Regions from separate parts of the Mesorhizobium sp. M0761 genome, predicted to be linked through region 2. Evidence: predicted binding sites of a transcription regulator. Region 2 holds the regulator's gene; each other region holds the start of a gene.
The links. The regulator PhoB, encoded in region 2, activates phosphate uptake and scavenging genes when phosphate is short. The targets are predictions, from matches to a motif close to TGTCATNNANCTGTCAT.

Region 1: the regulator PhoB is predicted to act here: its motif matches at 974-990, upstream of NKI32_RS16025 (bifunctional 2',3'-cyclic-nucleotide 2'-phosphodiesterase/3'-nucleotidase).
Region 3: the regulator PhoB is predicted to act here: its motif matches at 1,688-1,704, upstream of NKI32_RS04765 (DUF1045 domain-containing protein).

The regions. Positions count from the first base shown of each region.
Region 1 is NZ_JAMYPF010000008.1:204,720-210,135, forward strand. Features, by position in the region: gene NKI32_RS16025 (bifunctional 2',3'-cyclic-nucleotide 2'-phosphodiesterase/3'-nucleotidase) at 1-872, opposite strand, end outside; gene NKI32_RS16030 (NAD(P)/FAD-dependent oxidoreductase) at 1,014-2,279, opposite strand; gene NKI32_RS16035 (5-formyltetrahydrofolate cyclo-ligase) at 2,461-3,126, shown strand; gene NKI32_RS16040 (Lrp/AsnC family transcriptional regulator) at 3,123-3,596, opposite strand; gene ald (alanine dehydrogenase) at 3,752-4,867, shown strand; gene NKI32_RS16050 (DUF1203 domain-containing protein) at 5,257-5,416, opposite strand, start outside.
Region 2 is NZ_JAMYPF010000006.1:325,930-331,345, forward strand. Features, by position in the region: gene pstA (phosphate ABC transporter permease PstA) at 1-590, shown strand, start outside; gene pstB (phosphate ABC transporter ATP-binding protein PstB) at 608-1,432, shown strand; gene phoU (phosphate signaling complex protein PhoU) at 1,474-2,178, shown strand; gene phoB (phosphate regulon transcriptional regulator PhoB) at 2,195-2,884, shown strand; gene NKI32_RS13225 (ROK family protein) at 2,915-4,150, opposite strand; gene xylF (D-xylose ABC transporter substrate-binding protein) at 4,416-5,416, shown strand, end outside.
Region 3 is NZ_JAMYPF010000002.1:372,256-377,671, reverse strand. Features, by position in the region: gene NKI32_RS04770 (alpha-D-ribose 1-methylphosphonate 5-triphosphate diphosphatase) at 1-904, opposite strand, end outside; gene NKI32_RS04765 (DUF1045 domain-containing protein) at 939-1,646, opposite strand; gene iolB (5-deoxy-glucuronate isomerase) at 1,784-2,596, opposite strand; gene NKI32_RS04755 (hypothetical protein) at 2,787-3,035, opposite strand; gene iolE (myo-inosose-2 dehydratase) at 3,045-3,962, opposite strand; gene iolD (3D-(3,5/4)-trihydroxycyclohexane-1,2-dione acylhydrolase (decyclizing)) at 4,111-5,416, opposite strand, start outside.

The DNA.
Region 1 (5,416 bases), on a different contig from region 2:
AAATCCTTCTTGCCGGGGAAGACGAGATGCTGATGGCCGGTGAACACCGCATCGATGCCTTCGACGCCGGCGACGAAGAAGGAGGCGTTCTCCATGCCGTCGCCCTGCTTGATATCGATGCCGGAATGCGAGAGCGCGATGACGATGTCGGCGCCCTCCTCCTTGATCTGCGGCACCCATGCCCTGGCCGCCTCGACGATGTCGCGCGTCCTGACATTGTCTTCCAGGTTCTTCAGGTCCCAGACCATGATCTGCGGCGGCACAAAGCCGATGATGCCGATCTTGATCGGCTGCTCGGCGCCCGACCCGTCCTTGATCTTCTTGTCGAGGATGACATAGGGCTTGAGGTAGAGCTTGTCGTCGCGCGGTTTGGCGGCAAGCTCGGTGCCGCGGATCAGATTGGCGCAGACGAAGGGGAAATTGGCTCCGGCCAGCACCTTGTCGAGGAACGACAGGCCGTAATTGAACTCGTGATTGCCGAGCGTCGAGCATTCATAGCCCAGCAGGTTCATGCCCTTCATGATCGGATGCAGATCGCCTTCCTTGAGGCCCTTCTCATAGGCGATGTAATCGCCCATCGGATTGCCCTGCAAAAGATCGCCATTGTCGATCAGCATCGCATTGGTGGCTTCCTTGCGCACCGCCGCGATCAGTGAGGCCGTCCGTGACAGGCCCATCGTGTCGTTGGCTTTGTCGGCGTAGTAGTCGTAAGGCAGCACATTCACATGGATGTCGGTGGTCTCCATGATCCTCAGATGCGCCTGATTGGCCTGCGCGCGGGCGGAAAACGGATGGAGCATGATCAGCGCCCCGCTGGCGGCCGTACCGGCAAGAAAACTACGGCGGGAGACGGGGTAATTGAGATGCGGCATTGGTTTTCCTTCCCAGCGACGTGACAAGATCCCAGCCCCGGGCGGAAGCTTCGCGCCGAAAACCGGCCATGTCCATCGGGAAGTCAGTCGATCAGCAAAAGGTGACGGCTGGATGAATATCCTTGGCCGCGGTTGAGAACCTCAGCCCTTGTCATCGTCGCCCTGGGTGATCAGCCGCGCGCTGCGCTGGCCGGTGAAATAGATCCATAGCCAGCTAAGCGACACCGAGAGCCGGTTGCGGAAACCGATCAGGAAGTAGATATGCGCCACGCCCCACAGCCACCAGGCAAGCCATCCCGTGAGCTTGATCGAGCCGAAATCGATCGCGGCTGCCCACTTGCCGATCGTCGCCAGGTCGCCGGCATGTTTGTAGCGGAAAGGCCGCGGCGCGCCATCGCCGGCCAGCCGCGCCCTGATCGTCGCGGCGACATGCTTGCCCTCCTGCTTGGCCGAGGGCGCCACGCCGGGCACCGGTTTGCCGTCCGGCCGCAAGACATGCGCGGTGTCGCCGATGACGAAGATTTCAGGACTGTTCGGCACGGTCAGATCGGGCTCGACCATTACCCTGCCCGCCCGGTCCACCGGCGCGCCCAGCCACTCTCCCGCGGGTGAAGCCGCCACGCCGGCGGCCCACAGGATGGTTCGCGCCGGCAGATGCGTATCGCCAAAGACGACGCCTTCGGCATCGAGGCGCGTGACGGCGCGGCCAAGCTCGACCGTGACGCCCCGCCGCTCCAGCGCCTTGCGCGCATAGTCGGACAGCTTTGGCGCGAAATTGGCTAGGATCCTGTCTCCGGCCTCGACCAGCACCACACGCGCCTCACGCGTGTCGATGTTGCGGAATTCGCCGCGCAGCGTTTCATGCGCGAGTTCGACAATGGTGCCGGCAAGCTCCACGCCGGTCGGGCCGCCGCCGACGATGACCAGTGTCAGCAGTGCCTGGCGCTTGGCCGGATCGGTCTCGCGCTCGGCCTGCTCGAAGGCGAGCAGGATGCGCCGCCGAATGGTGGTTGCGTCTTCAAGCGTCTTCAGCCCGGGCGCGAAAGGCTCCCATTCGTCGTGGCCGAAATAAGCATGACGCGCGCCGGTGGCGAGCACCAGCGTGTCGTAGGGAACAGAACTGCCGTCCTCAAGCAGCACGCGTTTGCCTGGACGGTCGACGCCGGTGACGTTGCCGAGCAGGGTCGTCACGTCCTCGCGCTTGCGCAGCAGATGACGGATCGGCCAGGCAACTTCCGAGGTCGCCAGCGAGGTGGTCGCCACCTGGTAGAGCAGCGGCTGGAAAAGGTGATGGTTGCGCTTGTCGATCATGGTGATGCGCACGGGTGCGCCAGCCAGCGCCCGGGTGAGTTCGAGACCGCCGAACCCTGCGCCGACGACAACGACATGATGGCTGGTTTCACTCATCGCATTCACCCCTGTTTGTCTCCCTTTATCTAGTGATTTTTGTGCACCGCAACAATGTCGCGGCGCGCTAGACTGCCGCGCGTAAGGCTGCCCAGGACTCGTCGCCGGATGTCGCGAATGCCTATGTCGGCAAGCCTGGACGGGTATAGCCTTGCAGGGGCTGGAACCACGGGAGTGAAGCATGGCCAACGACGATGACAAAGATCGCAAAGGGCGGGCGCAATATTCTTCGCCGCCTTGCTTCATGCACGAACTCGATCCGGAATTTCGCGCGCCATTGACCGACTGGACCGATGTGCGCCGTTGGCGCAAGGCCGAGCGCGAGCGTCTGATCGCGGCACGGTTGGCGGTTTCGGCCGATGCGCGGGTGGCGATGTCGCGGGCTATCACCGAAGGCCTCGACGCGGCAATCGGCGACATCGCCGGCCGCATGGTCAGCCTGTACTGGCCGTTTCGCGGCGAGCCGGACCTGCGGTCGTGGATGGCGTCGATCAACCAGCGCGGCGGCCGCACGGCACTGCCAGTCGTCATCGAGAAGGGCCAGCCGCTGATCTTCCGCGCTTATGTGCCTGGCGACCGGCTGGAAAAAGGCGTCTGGAACATCCCTATCCCCGCCGAAGGCGACCCGGTGCTGCCCGACATCGTCATCTCGCCGATCGTCGGCATCGACCCGCGAAACTACCGCCTGGGCTATGGCGGTGGCTTCTTCGACCGCACGCTGGCTGCCATGCCGTTCAAGCCATTGGTCATCGGCGTCGGCTACGAACTGCAGCGCATAGCCACCATCTACCCGCAGCCGCACGACATCCCAATGGATAGGCTGGTGACCGAGACTGCTCAGGGCTAGGCCAGTTCCGGCTTCATGCCCATCGCCGTGCGATCGACGATCTCGCGCAGGGCAAACGACGAATTGATCTTGGTCACGTGCGGCATCGCCGACAGCCATTCCTTGTGGATGCGCTCATAGTCGACCAGGTCCTTGGCGGCGATGCGCAGGATATAGTCATATTCGCCCGACATCAGGTGGCAGGACAGCACATTCGGGCAGCGCTTGATCGCCGCCTCGAAATCCGACAGCGTCTTTTCGAATTGTCCCGACAGCGATATGTGCACGATCGCCGTCATCTGGTGGCCGAGCGCTGCGTTCGAAAGCCGGGCGTGATAGCCGCGGATGGTGCCGGATTTCTCCAGATTGTCGAGCCGGCGCGAACAGGCCGACTGCGACAGGCCGACCCTTTCGGCGAGCGCCGCATTGGGTATGCGGCCATCCTTCTGCAGTGCCTCGAGAATGGCGATATCGATCCTGTCGAGCGGCATTTCTCGTGATTCCTGCGAAATTTCCTTGATTTCGCGCAACGATTATCGAAACGCGTGACCCCGCGCAAGCGCATTCGCAAACACCTGCGCAACGATTCGTGGTTCACTCGGTTGATACAGGGAACGAGCCCGAAGGGCCGGATCAGGAGAAGACTATGCGCGTCGGCTGCCCCAAGGAAATCAAGAACCACGAATACCGCGTCGGCCTGACGCCGGGCTCCGTCCGCGAATATGTCGCGCATGGCCATGAAGTGCTGGTCGAAAGCGGCGCCGGCGCCGGTATCGGCGCCGATGACAATGCGTATCGCGCCGCCGGCGCCACTATTGCCAAGAGCGCCGCCGACGTGTTCGCCAAGTCCGACATGATCGTCAAGGTCAAGGAGCCGCAGCCCAACGAATGGGCGCAGCTGCGCGACGGCCAGATCCTCTACACCTATCTTCACCTGGCCCCGGATCCGGAGCAGACCAAGGGCCTGCTCGCGTCCGGCGTCACCGCAATCGCCTATGAGACCGTAACCGACGACCGCGGCGGCCTGCCGCTCTTGGCGCCGATGTCGGAAGTTGCCGGCCGCCTGTCGATCCAGGCCGGCGCGACCGCGCTGCAGAAGACCAATGGTGGCCGCGGCGTGCTGCTCGGCGGCGTGCCCGGCGTACTGCCCGGCAAGGTCACCGTGCTCGGCGGCGGCGTCGTCGGCCTGCATGCCGCCCGCATGGCGGTCGGCCTCGGCGCCGACGTCACCATCATCGACCGCTCGATCCCGCGCCTGCGCCAGCTGGACGACCTCTTTACCGGCCGCGTCCACACCCGCTACTCCACAGTCGAGGCGCTTGAGGAAGAATGCTTCTCGGCCGACATCGTCGTCGGCGCCGTGCTCATCCCGGGTGCTGCTGCACCCAAGCTGGTGACTCGCGAAATGCTGTCGGGCATGAAGAAGGGCTCGGTGCTGGTCGACGTCGCCATCGACCAGGGCGGCTGTTTCGAGACCTCGCACGCCACTACCCATGCCGAGCCGACCTATGAGGTCGACGGCGTGATCCACTACTGCGTCGCCAACATGCCGGGAGCCGTGCCGGTGACCTCGGCGCACGCGCTCAACAACGCGACGCTGCATTATGGCCTGCAGCTGGCCGACAAGGGCCTGAAGGCGCTGGTCGACGACCACCATTTGCGCAACGGCCTCAATGTCCACAGGGGCAAGATCACCAATCGCGCCGTCGCCGAAGCACTCGGCTATGAGCTGGTCGAACCGAAAGTGGTTCTGGCTGCCTAACCCCACCTAAATCCTGATCTCACCTAAATTGGGAAGACTTGCTCCCGTCAGCCCGCCGGCTCATCCCGGTGGGTTTTTTCTTGCGGGCAAAAAGCCGGCAACAAAAAAGCGGAGCCAAAGCCCCGCTTCCTCGATATCGAGATCCCCGCCGGTTCATCCGCGGTCGGCAATCCATCGACATTCACCTTTTAACGTATGAATGCGACGGCAGTACGACAGTTCGCCGCCAGTCGGCGCGCCACCGTGTGCCGGCGATAGTCGCGGGCGCTGTGTGAAGCGTTTCACATCAGCCATCCGAAAAACCTGCGCAGACAGGGGTGCCAACTTGACGGATCGAGCCGTCACACGGTTCCCAACTGCCCGCCAGACCAACGGCGGGCATTTTTTTGTCAGGCACGTTCGATTCGGCACTGATAGCAATTGTTGCGTGCCGAGCGGACATGGACGTAGGCGATATCGTCGCGTTCGAGCAGGGTTTCGGCCCGCGCCGTGATTGCTGAGGTCAGGATGACGCCGCCACTGCCGTAGACGATGCGATTATCCCCGTCA
Region 2 (5,416 bases):
TCTATCTGGAGGAGTTCGCCAAGAAGAACCGCTTCACCGACCTGATCGAAGTCAACATCAACAATCTGGCGGCTGTGCCGTCGATCGTCTTCGGTCTGCTTGGCCTTGCCGTGTTCATCAACTTCCTCGGCATGCCGCGCTCGGCTTCCTTCGTCGGCGGCCTGGTGCTGACCTTGATGACATTGCCGACCATAATCATCGCCACGCGCGCCGCCCTCGCCGCGGTGCCGCCGTCGATCCGCTCGGCGGCCCTAGGTCTCGGCGCCTCCAAGATGCAGATGGTGTTCCATCACATCCTGCCGCTTGCCGCCCCAGGCATCCTTACCGGCACCATCATCGGCCTGGCGCGTGCGCTCGGCGAGACAGCACCGCTGCTCTTGATCGGCATGGTCGCTTTCGTCGCCGATTATCCGACGACGCCTTTCGATCCGGCGACCGCGCTGCCGGTTCAGATCTATATGTGGGCAAACGAGGCTGAGCGCGCTTTTGTCGAGCGCATGTCCGGCGCCATCATCATCCTGCTCGTCTTCCTCATGGCCATGAACATCACCGCGATCGTGCTCCGGCGCCGGTTCGAGCGGCGCTGGTAGAAAAAAGGCAATTTGGTATGAACATCATGACCGAACAGTCCCTTGAGAATGCAGTGGGCGACAAAATGAACGCCAAGTCGAACGAAGTCATCAAGATGCGCGGCGACAAGGTCGGCGTCTTCTACGGCGAGAAGCAGGCGTTGTTCGACGTCAATCTCGACGTCCGCCAGAACCAGGTGACGGCGCTGATCGGCCCGTCCGGCTGCGGCAAGTCGACCTTCCTGCGCTGCCTCAACCGCATGAACGACACCATCGATTCGGCGCGGGTGACCGGCAAGATCACGCTCGATGAAGACGACATCTACGACAAGAACATCGATGTCGTCGAACTGCGCGCCCGCGTCGGCATGGTGTTCCAGAAACCCAACCCGTTCCCGAAGTCGATCTACGAGAACGTCGCCTACGGCCCGCGCATCCATGGGCTGGCCAAGCGCAAGTCCGACATGGACCAGATCGTCGAGCAGAGCCTGAAGAAGGCTGCGATCTGGAACGAGGTCAAGGACCGCCTGCAGGAGCCCGGCACCGGCCTGTCCGGCGGCCAGCAGCAGCGCCTGTGCATCGCGCGCGCCATCGCCGTGTCGCCGGAGGTGATCCTGATGGACGAGCCCTGCTCGGCGCTCGATCCGATCGCCACCGCCCGTGTCGAGGAGCTGATCGACGAACTGCGCCAGAACTACACGATCGTCATCGTCACCCACTCGATGCAGCAGGCGGCGCGCGTGTCGCAGCGTACAGCGATGTTCCATCTCGGCTATCTCGTCGAGGAGGGCGCCACCGACAAGATGTTCACCAACCCCGACGACAAGCGCACCCAGGACTACATTACCGGCCGCTTCGGCTGAGCCGTCCGGCGGGTGAATTTTCAGGCACGAGGACCAAGATCATGGGTGAACATACCGTCGCCTCCTTCGATGAAGAGCTCGGGCAGATCAGCAAGCTGATCCGCGACATGGGCGATCTGGCAGGCTCGATGGTCAGCGGCTCGACGAGGGCGCTGCTCAATTCGGACAATGCGCTGGCACAGCGTGTCGTGTCCGACGACGCCATCATGGATGCGCGCCAGCGCGAACTGGACGACCGCGCCATCACGCTGATCGCCAAGCGCCAGCCGATGGCCAACGATCTGCGCGCCGTGGTCGGCTCGATCCGCATGGCGGGCGACCTCGAGCGCATCGGCGACCTCGCCAAGAACATCGCCAAACGCGTCGGCACCGTGGGCTTGAGCGTCACGCCGCGCGACCTCTCGCACTCCATCGACGCCATGGCGCAACTGGTGCTGATCCAGGTGCAAGGCGTCGTCGAGGAATATGCCGCCACCGATGCGGCAGCGCTTGCAAAACTCAGGAATAACGACGAGCGCATCGACGTCAAATACACGTCCGTGTTTCGTGAGCTCTTGACCTACATGATGGAAGACCCTCGCAACATCACCGCCTGCACGCATCTCTTGTTCTGCGCCAAGAATCTTGAGCGCATCGGCGATCATGTCACCAACATCGCCGAAAATGCGTATTATGTGCTGACCGGCCAGCAATTGCCCGCCAATCGTCCGAAGCAGGACGAGACGGCGATGGCCACGCCGGCCTGATGAGGGTGAACTGCCTATGATCGCGCCACGCATCATGGTCGTGGAGGACGAGGAGCCACTAGGCGTGCTCCTCCGCTACAACCTCGAATCCGAAGGCTATCAGGTCGAGGTGGTGACACGCGGCGACGAGGCCGAGATCCGCCTGCAGGAAAACGTGCCCGATCTCCTGGTGCTCGACTGGATGGTGCCGGCTGTTTCCGGCATCGAGCTCTGCCGGCGGCTTAGAGTGCGGCCCGAAACCGAGCGGCTGCCGATCATCATGCTGACCGCGCGCGGTGAGGAAAGCGACCGCGTGCGCGGCCTGTCCACCGGTGCCGACGACTATCTGGTCAAGCCATTCTCGACGCCGGAGTTCATGGCGCGCGTGAAAGCGCTGCTGCGCCGCGCCAAGCCGGAAGTGCTGTCGAGCGTGCTCAAGGTCGGCGACATCGTGCTCGATCGAGAATCGCACCGGGTCTACCGCAAGAAGAGCGAGATCAGGCTCGGACCGACCGAGTTCCGGCTGCTCGAATTCATGATGCGCCATCCCGGCCGCGTGTTCTCGCGCAGCCAACTGCTCGACAATGTCTGGGGCGAGACGATCTATATAGACGAGCGAACCGTCGACGTGCATGTCGGGCGGCTGCGCAAGGCCGTCAACAATGGCCGCATGCCGGATGTCATCCGTACCATTCGCGGCGCCGGCTACGCTATCAGGGAAGACTAGGATGCTGCGCGTCGCGCCGTTGCCGGCCATTCAGGCGACATGCTTGCCGGATTTCGCCTGAATGCCCGGCGCGAAAATCTCCTGGTCGACGAAGCCGAGCGCGCGCATGGCGCAGCCTTCGCGGATCAGCGGCAGCTCGTTGGGCTCGGTGTCGAAGGAGATCGATTTCGAGTGCTGGCCGCCGGCAGTCTGGGCGATCGCTTCGCGCAATGCCGGTTCGATCAGGTCGAAGGCGGCGGCGCTGACGCCGACCATGGCGACGGGTGCCGGATCGATCAGAGCAAACAGGCTGCCGAGGCCGAAGCCGAGCGCCTCACCGGCCCTGCGATAGGCTTCGCGCTCCGGGCCATCGGTTTCGCGGGCGCGCGCGGCGAGTGCGCGCATATCAGCGTCGCCGATATCGACCGGCTCGGCATCCTCGCCCATCATTTTGGCGCTGCGCCAGATGGCGTAGTTTCCGGCATAGGCCTCGACGCAGCCGCGCCGCCCGCAGCGGCAGAGCGCGCCGCCCGGACGGTGGATCATGTGGCCGAACTCGCCGCCCGAGGAATGGGTGCCGGTGAACAGTTCGCCTTTCAGCACCAGTCCCATGCCGATGCCGTGCGACAAGAGGATGGCGATAAAGTTGTCGCGGTAGCGCTCGGGCTGGCGCCATTGCAGCGCCACCGCCATCATATTGCAGTCGTTCTCCATGGTGGCCGGAATGCCGAATTCCGCTTCCAACATGTCGGCGAAGGCAATGTCGGTCAGTGGCGTGATCGGCGACCACAGCATGGCGCGCGCCTGCGAATCGGTGATGCCCTGGATGCCCATGGCAATGCGGGCGATGCTCTGGACATCGAGGTCGGGATCCTCAAGCCGCCGCCGGACGATTGCTACGCATTCGCCAATCAGCTCGTCGCGCGGCTTGGTCAGCGTGTCCAGCCGGCGCTGTTCCTCGGCGACGACGTGGCCGGCATAGTCGATGACGGTGACGGACAGGAAATTGAGCGACAGCACGACGGTCATCACCGCCGCCGCTTCCGGGTTGAGACCAAGGCCCACCTGCGGCCGGCCGCGTTTCAGTGCGCCGGTCTCGCCAGGTTTGCCTTCAATCAGGATGCCTTCTTGAATCAGATCAGACGAGATTGCCGATATGGTCGAGTGGCTGAGGCCGGTGGTCGCCGCAATCTCGGTCCGCGACGGCTGGCCGGCCCGGCGCACGGCTGAAATCACCATCGCACGGTTGCGACGGCGCAGATCGTCGTGGCGGATTCCAACCGACATTTGTTTCCTCCCGGCCTCCTCGCGCCTCATGATAGTGAAGGCGTTCGACGGCACCAGCCAAATATTGGCAGACGCCGGCAGCCCTGTCATTGTTTATTGCGGACCTCGAAAAAATTCGGCAAGGCCATCAGAATCCATCAGAATCGATGTTGACAGCGCCTTATCATTGAACCAGTATTTTTTCGAGGCTCGAAAAAATAGGGCCTCTGTGTGCCGGCCCTCGGGCCAGTTTTGTCGCGCCGCACGCGGCGCAGGGAGGATTATGATGAACAGATTCGCAGCCGCCATGCTGGCGGGTGTCGCCATGTCGCTGGCGCTGATGTCGGTCGCGCAGGCGAAGGACAAGGTCATCGGCGTGTCGTGGTCGAACTTCCAGGAAGAGCGCTGGAAGACCGACGAGGCGGCGATGAAAACGGCGATCGAGGCTGCCGGCGACAAGTACATTTCCGCCGACGCGCAGTCCAATCCCGGCAAGCAGCTGACCGACGTCGAAAGCCTGATCTCGCAGGGCGCCAACTCGCTGATCATCCTGGCGCAGGACGCCTCGGCCATCGGCCCGGCGGTGCAGAAGGCGCTGGACGAAGGCATTCCGGTCGTCGGCTATGACCGCCTGATCGAGAACAAGGACGTCTTCTACCTGACCTTCGACAACAAGGAAGTCGGCCGCATGCAGGCCCGCGAAGTGTTCAAGGCGAAGCCCGAAGGCAACTATGTCTTCATCAAGGGCTCTGGCTCGGATCCGAATGCCGATTTCCTGTTCTCGGGCTCGATGGAAGTGCTCAAGGAAGCCATCGACTCGGGCAAGATCAAGAATGTCGGCGAGGCCTATACCGATGGCTGGCTGCCGGCCAACGCCCAGAAGAACATGGAACAGTTCTTGACCGCCAACGACAACAAGGTCGATGCCGTGGTTGCGGCGAATGACGGCACCGCCGGCGGCGTTGTCGCCGCGCTGACGGCGCAGGGCCTCGCCGGAACGGTTCCGGTCTCGGGCCAGGACGGCGACCATGCCGCTCTGAACCGCATCGCGCTCGGCACGCAGACGGTGTCGGTGTGGAAGGACGCGCGCGAACTCGGCAAGAACGCCGCCGAGATCGCCTCGCAGCTTGCCGATGGCAAGAAGACGGGCGACATTGCCGGCGCCAAGGACTTTACCACGCCTGGCGGCAACACCGTCAAGTCGCTGTTCCTGACCCCCGTCGCGATCACCAAGGACAACCTCAACGTCGTCATCGACGCCGGCTGGATCAAGAAGGACGAAGTCTG
Region 3 (5,416 bases), on a different contig from region 2:
GCAGGCCGTCGCCGGCCAGCGTGCGGGCCGAGACGTTGCCCGAATGCGAGGAGCCGCGCATGACGTTGGGCGCGCCCATCAGCACGCCGAGCCCGGCATCCTTCGAGGCCTTGGCGGCTTCCAGCGTGGTCGGGAATTCCGCGACGCGCACGCCCTGCTCGATCGCTTCGTCGACATGGCCCGATGTGGCGTCGTCATGGCTCGCCAGCACAATGCCCCGCTCGTTGCAGGCGGCTGATATCGCCACCCGGTTCGGTCCCGAATTCTTCGCTGATTCCGACATCCGCTTTTCGCAGAACAATTGGAAGTCGCGATCGGTCAGCTTCAGCTTGCGCTGGTAGTAATAGGCGTAGGTCTCGAGATTGACGAACTGGCGCTGTCCCGGCGCATGGTCCATCAGCGAGGCCAGTTTGACCCGCTCGTCGCCATCGAAATTGGCGAAAGCCCGCAAGCAATCCGGCGCCGAGACCTCGCAGCGCAGGTGCAAGAAATGGTCGGCCCGCAACCGGTCTTTCGCGACGCTGTCCTCGATCGCGCCGGCGAGCTTGCGGATGTCGTCGCAGGTAATATCCGCGTCCTCGTCCATGCCGACACGCAAAGCGTCGAGCACGGTGGTGATGCCGGCGGTGGCCACCTGCGCGTCATGGGCAAGGACGGCGGCGATCGGGTTCCAGCGCACTTTCGGGCGCGGCGCATAGTGGCCTTCGAGATGGTCAGTGTGCAGCTCGACCAGGCCGGGAATGATGTAGTCGCCGCCCATGTCCTCGCCGCCCATGCTCCCGCCGGTGTGGCCGGTGCCGGCGTCGACGCCGGAGATAAAACCGTCGCGCAGCACGAGCGACCCTTCGACGATCTCGTCGGCAAGCACGATGCGGGCGTTGTGGAGAACAGTTTCGGCGGTCATTCAGGCAGTCCTTGCTTACTCGGACGAATTGCGGTCAGGCGGTTTTTCGGGCAGCGCGGCGGCCGAGCGCATGATGCGAAAGCACCATGAACGGAGCGCCCGGTTCGGTTTCGACGAACAGCGTCAGCGCATCCACCAGCACCGGCTGCTGCAGCACATCGGCGAACAGGCTGTCAATTGCCGCGCGCAGACGTTGGCTTTCCTGCGGCCCGGCCCGGCCGGACAGTGTCATGTGGAAGCGAAAGGTCTCGAACACGTAGGGGTAGCCCCACTGACAGAGATTGCGGAACTCGGCGGGTTTCAGCGAATCCGGGCTGCGCCGCTCGATCTCGGCCTCGGTGAGCGGCGCGCGAAAACGGTCGAAGCTAAGCACGACATCATCGGCGAAACGGTTGAGCGGCGGCAGCGGGCCTTCCGGCAGCAAAGCGAAGAAACCATCGATCTGGCTGACGACCAGGCGCGGGATGGTGACGGTCGGCGTTGCTTCGGCAAAGGCGTCCAGCGCCGCGCGCAACGAGCTTTCGGTTTCGTTGGCGGCCAACCGGAAGGGCGCTTTCAGCGTCGCATGAAAACCGTAGCGCCGCGCCGATGCGGTGTGAAAGGCGACTTCGGCCGCCGACAGTTCGCCCACCGCCTCGACCGGCCTGGTGGCGGCGCCAAAGGGGTCGCGGCCCAGCCAGTTGGCGGCGAGCCGCGCCAGCGGCTCGTCCTGCTTCGGGGTGAAATAGATGGCGTAGCGCATCGAAAAAAATCCTCGTCAGCCCGCTGCCATAGGTGATTTCCATGACGGATTGACGAAGCTTATGCGAGTTTTCGAAGGCAAATCGACCCCATGGATCGTTAGCCGACGATTTTTCTTCCGGCGCAAGCGAAGGCCGATCAGGCCTTCATGAGCCATTCGTGCTCGGGCGCGTTGTGGAACTTCCACGTCCGCTTCGGCCCGGCCATGACGTTAAGGTAATAGAGGTCGTAGCCGTGACAGGCCGCGCACGGATGATAGCCCTTGGGCACCAGCACGACATCGCCGTCCTCGATCGCCATCGCCTCGTCCAGTTCGCGGGCGCCCGACTTGTCGGCGTCGGTGTAGACCCGCTGGAAGGCAAAGCCCTGCGGCGGGTTGAGGCGGTGGTAATAGGTTTCCTCAAGATAGGATTCGGCCGGCAGATTGTCCTGATCGTGCTTGTGCGGCGGGTAGCTCGATGTGTGGCCACCGGGCGTGATGACCTCGACCACCAGCAGCGAGTCGGCGGGCTTGCCCTCGGGCAATATGTTGGTGACGTAGCGCGTGTTGGTGCCTTTGCCCCGAGTCTCCTGGCCGAGGTCGTCGGGTGCGATGACGCGAACGGGCAAGCCGCCGCCCAGGCCCGGCGCCGAGCAGACCGCGAGTTCGAGATCGGTGTCGGCGGTGACCGACCAGTCCGAACCCTCCGGAATATAGACCGACCACGGCTTGCCCTCGAAGGGCGACATGCGCTCGCCGAGCAGGCCGAGTTCCTGGCCGCCGGCCTTTGCCGTGCCCTTGCCGGTGACGAACACCAGGCAGACTTCGCGATCCTGCGTCTTGCCGGATGCGGTCTCGCCCGGCTTCAGCCGGTGCAGGTCGAAGCCGACATAGGTCCATCCGGCGCTTTTGGGCGTGACATGGGCGACGCGGCCATGGCCCTTGTCGGCTTTGACGAGCAGTTTCGACATGTTTTGTCTCCTATCGCAAGTCTTCGAGGTCGGCCTCTCAACTTCGTCATCCTAGGGCGAAGCAGGAGCGAAGCTCCGTCGCGAAGACCCTAGGATGACGAAGCGAGGGACGTTCCGGCCAATCACCGACGTAGGCGATACGCCAGGTGTCCAGTGTCCGACCCGCAAGCCCTTCCGAGCCACGGCCGCTTCATTCCTTCGGTTCGGCGTCCGCCTTCGCTTCGCCGGTCTTCGGTCGATCAGGCGCAGCCTTGCTCTCCTCCACCGGCTTGTAAAGATAGAAGAACTGCCAGACGGCGTAGGCGGCAAAGCCGAGCGCAATGATGCCCCAGAATGGGGTGCCGGAGGCGAATTCTATTCCGGCCCAGATCACGCAGACGGCGACGACGGCAACGCGCCGCCACAGCGGCCGGAAGAACGGGTGTTCGTAATCCTTCATCGGATCGCCTCAGGCATTGGGAAAACCCTGCGTTTCCACCGTGTAGCCGGCCGCCGTCATCACCCGCATCAATTCCTTGTGGCCGACCTGCGCCATCTTGAGCGGCGGGTTCTTCTTCGGGTCCTGCTCGGCCTCGACGACGAACCAGCCTTCATAGCCATGGTCGGCGAAGCGCTGCACGATGGCGCCGAAATCGAGCGAACCGTCGCCAGGCACCGTGAAGGCACCGAGCGCCACGGCGTCGAGAAAGGACTGCTTTGTGCGGTCGAGCCCGTCGATCACGCCCATGCGCACATCCTTCACATGGACATGGCTGATCCGCTTGTGGTGGTTGTCGATGGCGCGCAGCACGTCGCCGCCGGCAAAGGCGAGATGCCCTGCATCGAGCAGCAACGGAATGCCTTCGCCGGAATGGCGCATGAAGGCATCGAGCTCCGGCTCGGTCTCGACCACCGCCGCCATGTGATGGTGATAGGACAGCGGCATGCCTTGCTCTGCGCACCATTCGCCGAACTCGGTGAGGCGCCTGGCATAGGCCCTCATCTCGTCATTCGACAATTTCGGCTTGGTGGCGAGAGGCCTGGAGCGATCGCCCTGGATCGAGCGGCCGACCTCGCCATAGACGATGCAAGGCGCATTAACCGCCTTGAACAGGTCGATCATCGGCTGGATGCGATCCTTGTTCTTGCCCATGTCCTCATCGACCAGCGTGCCGGAGAACCAGCCGCCGCACAGCGTCACGTCGGCCTTTTTCAGGATAGGCAGCATGATTTCGGGGTCATTCGGAAAGCGGCGGCCCATTTCCATGCCGGTGAAGCCGGCCAAGCGCGACTGGCGCAGGCACTCTTCCAGCGAGACGTCGTCGCTGAGTTCGGCAAGATCGTCGTTCCACCACGCAATGGGGGACATGCCCAGTTTGGCTTTCAAGTTTTAGCTCCGGTCTCTTGTTCACCCTCCCCCTTGTGGGGAGGGTCGCTGCGAAGCAGCGGGGTGGGGGTGCGGCGCCAGACCCCCACCCGGACCTGCGGTCCGACCTCCTCACAAGGGGGAGGTAGGGGGCAGCGCTGACTTAGCATCAATCGCCGATTGTCTGCATCTGCCGCTTTTCGTCATAGGCTTTGCGCGCTGCGTTGACCTGCGGCCGTGCGGAGACTTCCGGCACCGCGACATCCCACCAATGGCCGCCGGCATCGGTGGAAATCAGCGGGTCGGTGTCGATGACCAACACGGTGGTGCGGTCGTTGGTTTTCGACTTTTGCAGCGCGGTCTCCAGGCCGGTGATCGACGGCACCTTCTCGGCAATAGCGCCCATGCTCGCCGCATGCGCGGCGAAGTCGATGTCGGGCAGGATCTCGTGGCGCGCGTCCTTCAAGAGGTTGTTGAAGTTGGCGCCGCCGGTGGCCATCTGCAGCCGGTTGATGCAGCCATAACCCCTGTTGTCGAGCACCACGATGGTCAGCTTCAAGCCAAGCATCACCGACGTGGCGATTTCGGAATTCATCATGAGGTAGGAGCCGTCCCCGACCATGACGACTATCTCCTGGTCGGGCTTGGCCATCTTGGCGCCGAGCCCGCCGGCAATCTCGTAGCCCATGGTCGAGAAGCCATATTCGCCATGGTACGAGCCGGGCGCGCCTGCCTGCCAGAGCTTGTGCAACTCGCCCGGCAAACCGCCCGACGCATTCAGCAGCGTTACGCCGGACCCCAGCGCGCGCTGCACGGCGCCGATCACCTGCGCGTCCGACGGGAAGGCGGCGTTGGTCGACGCCGTCACCTTCGAGGCTTCGGCCTGCCATGCCTTCTTGCCCTGGGTCGCATTGTCGGTCCATGTCGCCGGTGCTTTCCAGCTCCCCAACGCCGCACCCAGTTCGACAAGCCCTTCGGCCGCGTCGGCGACCAGCGGCAGCGCGCGGTGCTTGCCGGCATCGAAAAGCTGCACGTTGAGTCCGATGATGGTCTTGCCGGAATTCTTGAACAGCGCCCATGAGCCAGTGGTGAAATCCTGCAGGCGGGTGCCGATGGCGAGCACGACATCGGCTTCTTCCGCCAGCCGGTTGGCCGCGGACGTGCCGGTGACGCCGACCGCCGCCATGTTGAGAGGATGTGTGTCGGGCAGCGAGGATTTGCCGCCTTGCGTCTCGCAGACCGGAATGCCGGCGCTCTCGGCGAATTTCGCCAGTTCATCCCAAGCCTGCGAATACAGCACGCCGCCGCCGGCGATGATCAGCGGTTTTTTCGCACCCTTCAGCGCGGTGACCGCCGCCGCCAATTCATGCCGGTCCGGACGCGGCCGGCGCTGGTGCCAGACGCGCTCGGCGAAAAAGCTCTCGGGATAGTCATAGGCCTCGGCCTGCACGTCCTGGCAGAGCGACAGCGTCACC